One region of the Georgenia sp. TF02-10 genome, then DNA from elsewhere that is predicted to be linked to it. Evidence: riboswitches for the same ligand, from Rfam matches in the RefSeq annotation. Region 1 holds a riboswitch; each other region holds the start of a gene.
The links. Region 1 has a riboswitch for thiamine pyrophosphate ahead of MF406_RS17620 (thiamine ABC transporter substrate binding subunit). Riboswitches for the same ligand answer to the same signal wherever they lie in the genome.
Positions count from the first base shown of each region.

Region 2: another riboswitch for thiamine pyrophosphate. It lies ahead of MF406_RS02015 (Ykof family thiamine-binding protein); the one in region 1 lies ahead of MF406_RS17620 (thiamine ABC transporter substrate binding subunit).
Region 3: another riboswitch for thiamine pyrophosphate. It lies ahead of thiM (hydroxyethylthiazole kinase); the one in region 1 lies ahead of MF406_RS17620 (thiamine ABC transporter substrate binding subunit).

Region 1 is NZ_CP094289.1:3,867,921-3,870,172, reverse strand. It holds gene MF406_RS17635 (monovalent cation/H+ antiporter complex subunit F) at 1-329, shown strand, start outside; gene mnhG (monovalent cation/H(+) antiporter subunit G) at 326-769, shown strand; gene MF406_RS17625 (DUF4235 domain-containing protein) at 929-1,186, shown strand; TPP riboswitch at 1,215-1,316, shown strand; gene MF406_RS17620 (thiamine ABC transporter substrate binding subunit) at 1,375-2,252, shown strand, end outside.
Region 2 is NZ_CP094289.1:440,580-442,831, forward strand. It holds gene MF406_RS02010 (sugar kinase) at 1-881, shown strand, start outside; TPP riboswitch at 948-1,054, shown strand; gene MF406_RS02015 (Ykof family thiamine-binding protein) at 1,108-1,770, shown strand; gene MF406_RS02020 (ECF transporter S component) at 1,782-2,252, shown strand, end outside.
Region 3 is NZ_CP094289.1:3,745,264-3,747,515, forward strand. It holds gene thiE (thiamine phosphate synthase) at 1-451, opposite strand, end outside; gene thiM (hydroxyethylthiazole kinase) at 448-1,257, opposite strand; TPP riboswitch at 1,249-1,340, opposite strand; gene MF406_RS17095 (helix-turn-helix domain-containing protein) at 1,537-1,797, shown strand; gene MF406_RS17100 (hypothetical protein) at 1,968-2,189, opposite strand; gene MF406_RS17105 (hypothetical protein) at 2,186-2,252, opposite strand, start outside.

The DNA.
Region 1 (2,252 bases):
TGAGCCGGGAGGAGCTGCGCGAGCTCCTCGCCGCGCAGCAGAGCATGGCCGACGAGGACGCCCCGGTGCACGACCCGGACGCCGCGGACCTGCGCGAGCGCGGCTACGAGGACGGCCTGCCCGGCGGGCCGGCCGAGGAGGAGGAGCGGACGGGCGTCGCCGGCCGGGCTCCCGGGGCCGGGCCGGTCGACGGCGGGACGCCCCGCGGGGGGCCGGTCGACGGCGGCGGGGCGCCGCGGGCCGAGCCGGCCGACGGCGGCCCGGTACCGCGGGCCGAGCCGCCGAGCACCGGGCCGACCGCGAGGCCGGCCACCGAGGGGGAGCGATGACCTGGGCCACGGCGGCCGAGGCCGCGGGCACCGCCCTGCTCGTGCTCGGGGCGACCCTGACGCTCGTCGCCGCGATCTCGGTGAGCTTCTTCCGGGACCTGCTCTCCCGGATGCACGCCGCGGCCAAGCCCCAGGTGCTGGGGCTGACGCTGATGATGGCCGGCCTCGCCCTGGTGGTGCAGGACTCGGTGGTGGCCTGGACCCTGGTGCTCGTCGTCGCGTTCCAGTTCATCACCGCGCCGATCTCGGCCCACATGGTCGGCCGCGCTGGGTACCGGACCGGCAAGGTTGACCCGGACCACCTGGTGGTGGACGAGCTCACCGAGGACCTGGCCGCCGCCCAGCGGTCCGCCGAGGGCTTCGACGGCGACGGCCGCACCGCCCGGGACGCCGGCGGCAGCTCGGCCCCGGACGCCGACGGCGGCGCCGTCCGCGGGTGAGGCGGCGCCCGGCGCCCCGCCCGCCCGTACGTGCCGCATCGGCCGGCGGGTCGACCCCCGGCCCGGGTGCGTCGGCCCACCCCGCCGCCCCGCTGAGCAGGACCGCCGCCGTTCGGGCATGATCGACGGTGGGCAGTAACCACTACCGACGGAGATGCAATGGACATGGGCTGGAGGCTCATCAGCACCGGGGCGCTGCTGGCGGCCGGGGTGCTGACGAACAAGATCGTCGACGGCGGCTGGAAGGCCATCACCGGGCACGAGCCCCCGACCGACGAGGACGACCCCGACGTCGGCGCGTGGCAGGTCATCGTCTTCGCCGCGGTCTCCGGTGCGCTGCTGGGCCTGGCCCGGCACTACGCCCTGAAGGGCGCCGCCAAGGTCTACCCCGCCGAGAAGCGGGTCGACAAGCACTGAGGTCGCTCCGGCCCTGGTAGGCTCGCCGGCGAAACGACAGGGGAGCGCCGCGAGGCGCTGAGAGTGCGGCAACGCAGACCCTCGAACCTGCCCGGTTAGCACCGGCGAAGGAAGTCGGGATATCTCTCCAGGCACCCCGGGCACGCCCGCCGTGCCCGGGGTGCAGCCCCTCCCCGCCAGGAGGAGCCATGACCACCACCAGCGACCGCTCGGCCGCCCGCACCAGCCACCGCTCAACCGCCCGCACCCGCCGTCGGCGCACCGCCCTCGCCGCGCTCGCCGCCACCGCCGTGCTCGGCGCGTGCAGCCTCACCGGCGGGGGCGGCGACGACGGCGACACCCCCGGCGGCACCGGTGACGGCACCGGCACCGCCGCGGGCGGGGAGCTCACGGTCGTCACCCACGACTCGTTCAGCGTCAGCCAGGACCTCCTCGACCAGTTCGAGGCGGACACCGGCTACCGGCTCACCATGGTCGCCCCCGGCGACGGCGGGGCGCTGGTCAACCAGCTCGTGCTGACCAAGGACTCCCCCCTCGGCGACGTCGTCTACGGCATCGACAACAGCTTCGCCGCCCGCGCCATCGACGCCGGCGTGCTTGACCCCTACACCCCGGCCGACGCCCCCGCCGGGGTGGCCGAGAACGCCGTCGACGACGAGGGCCACCTCACCGCGGTGGACCGGGGGGACGTGTGCGTCAACGTCGACCACGCCTGGTTCGCCGACCGCGGCATCCCCGAGCCCCGCACCCTGGCGGACCTCACCGACCCGGCCTACCGGGACCTGCTCGTCGTCACCAACCCGGCCACCTCCTCGCCCGGCCTGGCCTTCCTGCTCGCCACCATCGGTGCGTTCGGCACCGACGGGTGGCAGCAGTACTGGACGGACCTGGCCGCCAACGGGGTGCGGGTGGCCGAGGGCTGGTCGGACGCCTACTACGTGGACTTCTCCGGCTCCGAGGGCGCCGGCCCCCGCCCGCTGGTCGTCTCCTACTCCTCCTCCCCGGCGGCGGAGGTGCCCGAGGACGACGCGGAGCCGCGCACCGGCGCGCTGCTCGACACCTGCTT
Region 2 (2,252 bases), 530 kb from region 1:
GCCTGGTGGAGGACTTCATCCTCGCCGGCGGGGTGGACACGCAGCTCATCAGGTGGGTGCCCTACGACGGGATCGGCCGCAGCGTGCGCAACGGGCTGAACTTCACCGAGCGCGGGTTCGGGGTGCGCGGCGCGGTGGGGGTCTCCGACCGGGGGCACACCGCCGCCGCCCAGCTCGGCCCGGACGACGTCGACTGGGACCACCTCTTCGGCGACCTCGGGGTGCGCTGGCTGCACACCGGCGGGATCTACGCCGCGCTGTCGCCGACGTCGGCCCAGACGGTGCTCGCGGCGGTGACCGCCGCGAAGAAGCACGGCACCGTCGTCTCCTACGACCTGAACTACCGGCCCTCGCTGTGGAAGTCGATCGGCGGGCAGGCCAGGGCCCAGGAGGTCAACAAGGCGATCGCCGAGCACATCGACGTCATGATCGGCAACGAGGAGGACTTCACCGCCGCCCTCGGCTTCGAGGTCGAGGGGGTCGACGAGAACCTCTCCACCCTCGAGGTCGAGAAGTTCGCCGCCATGATCGACAAGGTGGCCGCCGCCTACCCGAACTTCAAGGTCATCGGCAACACGATCCGCACCGTGCGCTCCGCCTCCCGCAACGACTGGGGCGCGATCGCCTGGTCTCCGGCCACCGGCGTGGTCCAGGCGACCCACCGGAAGGACCTGGAGATCATGGACCGGGTCGGCGGGGGCGACTCATTCGCCTCCGGCCTCATCTACGGCCTGCTCGACGGCCAGCCGCTGGCCACCGCCGTGGAGTACGGCGCCGCCCACGGCGCCCTGGCCATGACCACCCCGGGCGACACGACCATGGCCACCAAGGCCGAGGTCCTCAAGCTCGCCGCCGGCGGCGGGGCCCGCGTCGACCGCTGACCAGCACCGCACCGCCGTCGTCCGCATGCGACGGCGCAGGCGCCGGCGGGACCTGGTGGTACGGTCGCAGCACCCCCGGGGAGCGCCCAGCGCGCTGAGAGTGCGGAGAGTCCGCAGACCCGTTTACCTGATCCGGTTCGTACCGGCGTAGGGAGCAGGGCACCCGCCCGACGCGTGGCGCGTCGGCGGGTCTCGCAGTACCCGCGGGCCCGAGAGAGGGACCGTGATGAGCACCAAGACCGACGACCGCACCGCCGCCGGCGCCACGCCCGAGCAGCTCGGCATCGGCATGCGGTTCAGCGTCCACCCGCACACCGACGCCTTCGTCGAGGTCATCGGCGGGGCCCTGGCCGACGCCGCGGCCGCCGGCCGCACCGAGGGCCTCGTCCTGGACACCGACGAGGTGAGCACCTACGTCGGCGCCCGCACCGAACCGGCCGAGCAGCGTCTCGTCGACTACCTCACCGCCGTCGTCGCGGCGGCCCACCGCCGCTCCGGCGGCGGGCACGTGGTGGCCCACGTGCTGTTCTCCCGCGGCTGCCCCGGTGAGGTGGCCTGCGACCTCGCCGTGACCGGGCTGCCCCGTCCCGCACCGGTGCAGGTCGAGCCGACCGGGATCCGGGCGGCGGCCCAGTGGTCGCTCTACCCGCTGCTCGACGGCGGCACCGATGCCGGGGACCACATGGCCCACATCGAGGCCGCCATCCGGGCGGCGACGGCCCGGGGCACCGCGAGCAGCCCGGCGCACTACGCCACCCGGCTCACCGGGGACGTCGCCGACGTCCTGGCCACCGCCGTCGACGCGTGGGCCCAGGTCGGCGCGGTCGTCCCGCACGTCGTCAGCCACCTGACCGTCTCCGTCGGCTCGCCGACGGCGGCCGGCGCCTGAGGGCGGCGGAGATGGCCGCGCCGCACACCCCGCCCGCCACCCGCCGCCCCGGCTGGGCCATGGCGGACCTGGTCCTCATGGTCGTCCTCGGCGTCGTCTTCGGGTTCGCCTACTGGGCCCTCGTGCAGGCCTGGAACGGGCTGAGCATCCTCATGGGCCCGGCCGGGGACCTGGCCCAGCACGTCCTCTTCGGCGGGTGGCTGCTCGTCGCCCCCATCGCCGTGGCGATCATCCGCCGGCCGTTCGCCGGCATCGCCGCGGAGGTCATCGCCTCGGTCGTCGAGGTCGTCTTCCTCGGCTCACCGGTCGGGCCCACCCTGATGATCGCCGCCGCGATCCAGGGCGCCGGCAGCGAGCTGCCGTTCGCGCTGACCCGGTACCGCCGGTTCGGGTGGGCCGTGTTCGCCGTCGCCGGCCTGCTCGGCGCGGGCCTGGTGTTCTTCTACTCGGCGTTCCGCTCCGGCTGGTACGGGCAGGAGATC
Region 3 (2,252 bases), 120 kb from region 1:
GCGCCGGGGCGTCCTGCTTGGTGGCGGTGGCGTGCAGCGCACCGATGCCGACGTAGTCGACCCGTGCGGGGCTGGCCGCGGCGGCCGCCAGCTGCTTGTCGGTGGCGGCGCTCAGCCCGAGGGTCGCGTCCGCGCCGATCATCGCGCGCACCGCGTCCACCGGGAGGTCCGCCTGCCCCACGTGCACCCCGGCGACCGGGGCACCCGCGGCTCGGGCGGCGAGGAACACGTCCACCCGGTCGTTGACGAGGATGGCCACCGGCGGCGGGACGACGTCGGCCACGCGCAGCACCGTGTCGAGGAACGCCCGCGCGGGGGCATCCTTCTCCCGCACCTGCACCGCCGTCACCCCGCCGTCGACCGCGGCGCGCACCAGCTCGACCACGTCGTGACCGGCCGCCGCGGCGAGGCGGGAGTCCGTCACCAGGTACAGCGACAGGTCGGTGCTCACGAGATCGCCGCCCGGTCGCGGACCGCGTCCGCGTCGACGGCGGCGAGCGCGTCGAGGAACGCGACGCCGAAGCTCCCGGGACCGGTCGCGCGGGCCGCGGCGAGCTCGGCGGCGACCGTGTAGACGGTGACCGCGGCGACCGTGGTGGCGAACCTGTCCGCGTCGACGGCGGCGAAGGCGGCCATCACCGCGCCGAGGGCGCACCCGCCGCCGGTGATCCGCGTGAGCAGCGCGTCGCCGTTGGCGATCCGGACCAGGTCCCGCCCGTCGGTGACGACGTCGACCGGCCCGGAGATCGCGACGACTCCCCCGGTGGTCTGCGCGAGCGAGCGGGCGGGCGCCACGGCTGCGTCCACGCCGTCGGACGCGTCGACGCCGCGGCCGCCCGCACCCGAGCCGGTCACCGCGATGATCTCGGACGCGTTGCCCCGCACCACGGTGGGGCACAGGTCCCGCAGGGTGTGGCCGAGCGGCGTGCGGACGGGCAGCGAGCCGACCGCGACCGGGTCGAGCACCCACGGCGTCCCCGCCTCGTTCGCCGCCGTCACCGCCTCGAGCATCGCCTCCCGCTCCTCGGCGGCCGGGGTCCCCAGGTTCACGAGCAGCCCCGAGGCGACCCGCGCGAACGGGCCGGCCTCCCCCGGGATGTCCACCATCGCGGCCGCGGCCCCGAGCGCGAGCAGCGCGTTGGCGGTGAAGTTCATCACCACGCCGTTGGTGATGGAGTGCACGAGGGGCGCCTGGGCGCGCACCCCGTCCAGCGCCGAGCAGGTGAAGTCGATGAGGTCTTCTGGCGTGCGCGTCATGCGCGACATCCCTTCGCTAGTACGAACTAGATCAGGTTCGACGGGTGTGATCTCAGCCCCGCGGGGCACCCCGTGTCGGTGGTCGTCGCCCACGCTACCCGCTATTCCCGGCCGGGGCGGGCACGCCGTCACGCCCGCTGGCGGGGACGTTGGCGACGCCGAGGAGGTCCTGGCTGACCTGCCGGGCAACACATGGGGACCGGGTGTAACCGCTCGTGCACCCCTGACAGGGGTTACCGTTCTTGCACATCCAGCCAATGTGCACGTACGATCACCTGCATGGCCGACATCGCGTTCACCACACCCGCCCAGATCGGGGCGGCGATCCGCGGCGCCCGCACGCGCGAGGGACTCACCCAGAACCAGCTCGCCGAGCGCGCCGGCGTCAGTCGCCGATGGCTCATCACGCTCGAGCGCGGGCAGGGGCAACGGGCCGAGCTCGGCAAGGTCCTCGACACCCTCGACGCGCTCGGTCTGGACCTCACCGTCACACCGCAGCGTCGCAACAGCGAGCTCTCCGACCTCCTGGAGGACCTGTGAGCAGCCGCTACCTGGCCGTGCTGCTGTACGGACAGCACGTTGCAGGTCTCGAGCAGACCCGAGGCGGCCAGCACGTGCTGCGCTGCCGCGACGTGCATGCCGCGGCCTGAGCTGCCGCAGAGAGGGACCGCACCCCAACGCGGGTGCGGTCCCTCTCGGGGTCGTCTTCGCTAGGCGCTCTTGCGCGCCCGCCGCTTGCGCTCCGAGCGCGTCATCCGCCTGGGCTTCGCCTCAAAATCCCCCGTGACGTCGCTGCCGAAGTCCTTCCCGAACCTCTCCTCGAAACGCCGGCGGAGGATCGCCACCAGCTCGCGCTCCTCGGGAGTGATCGGGTCGGCCTCGCCTGCGGCGATCGCTCGGGCGAAGGCGCTCGGCCACTTCTTCTCCGTCACGACCACCACCTCCTCCGCTCATTCTTCGCTGTCGGACTGCTGCTGTCTACGTCATCGTCGCCT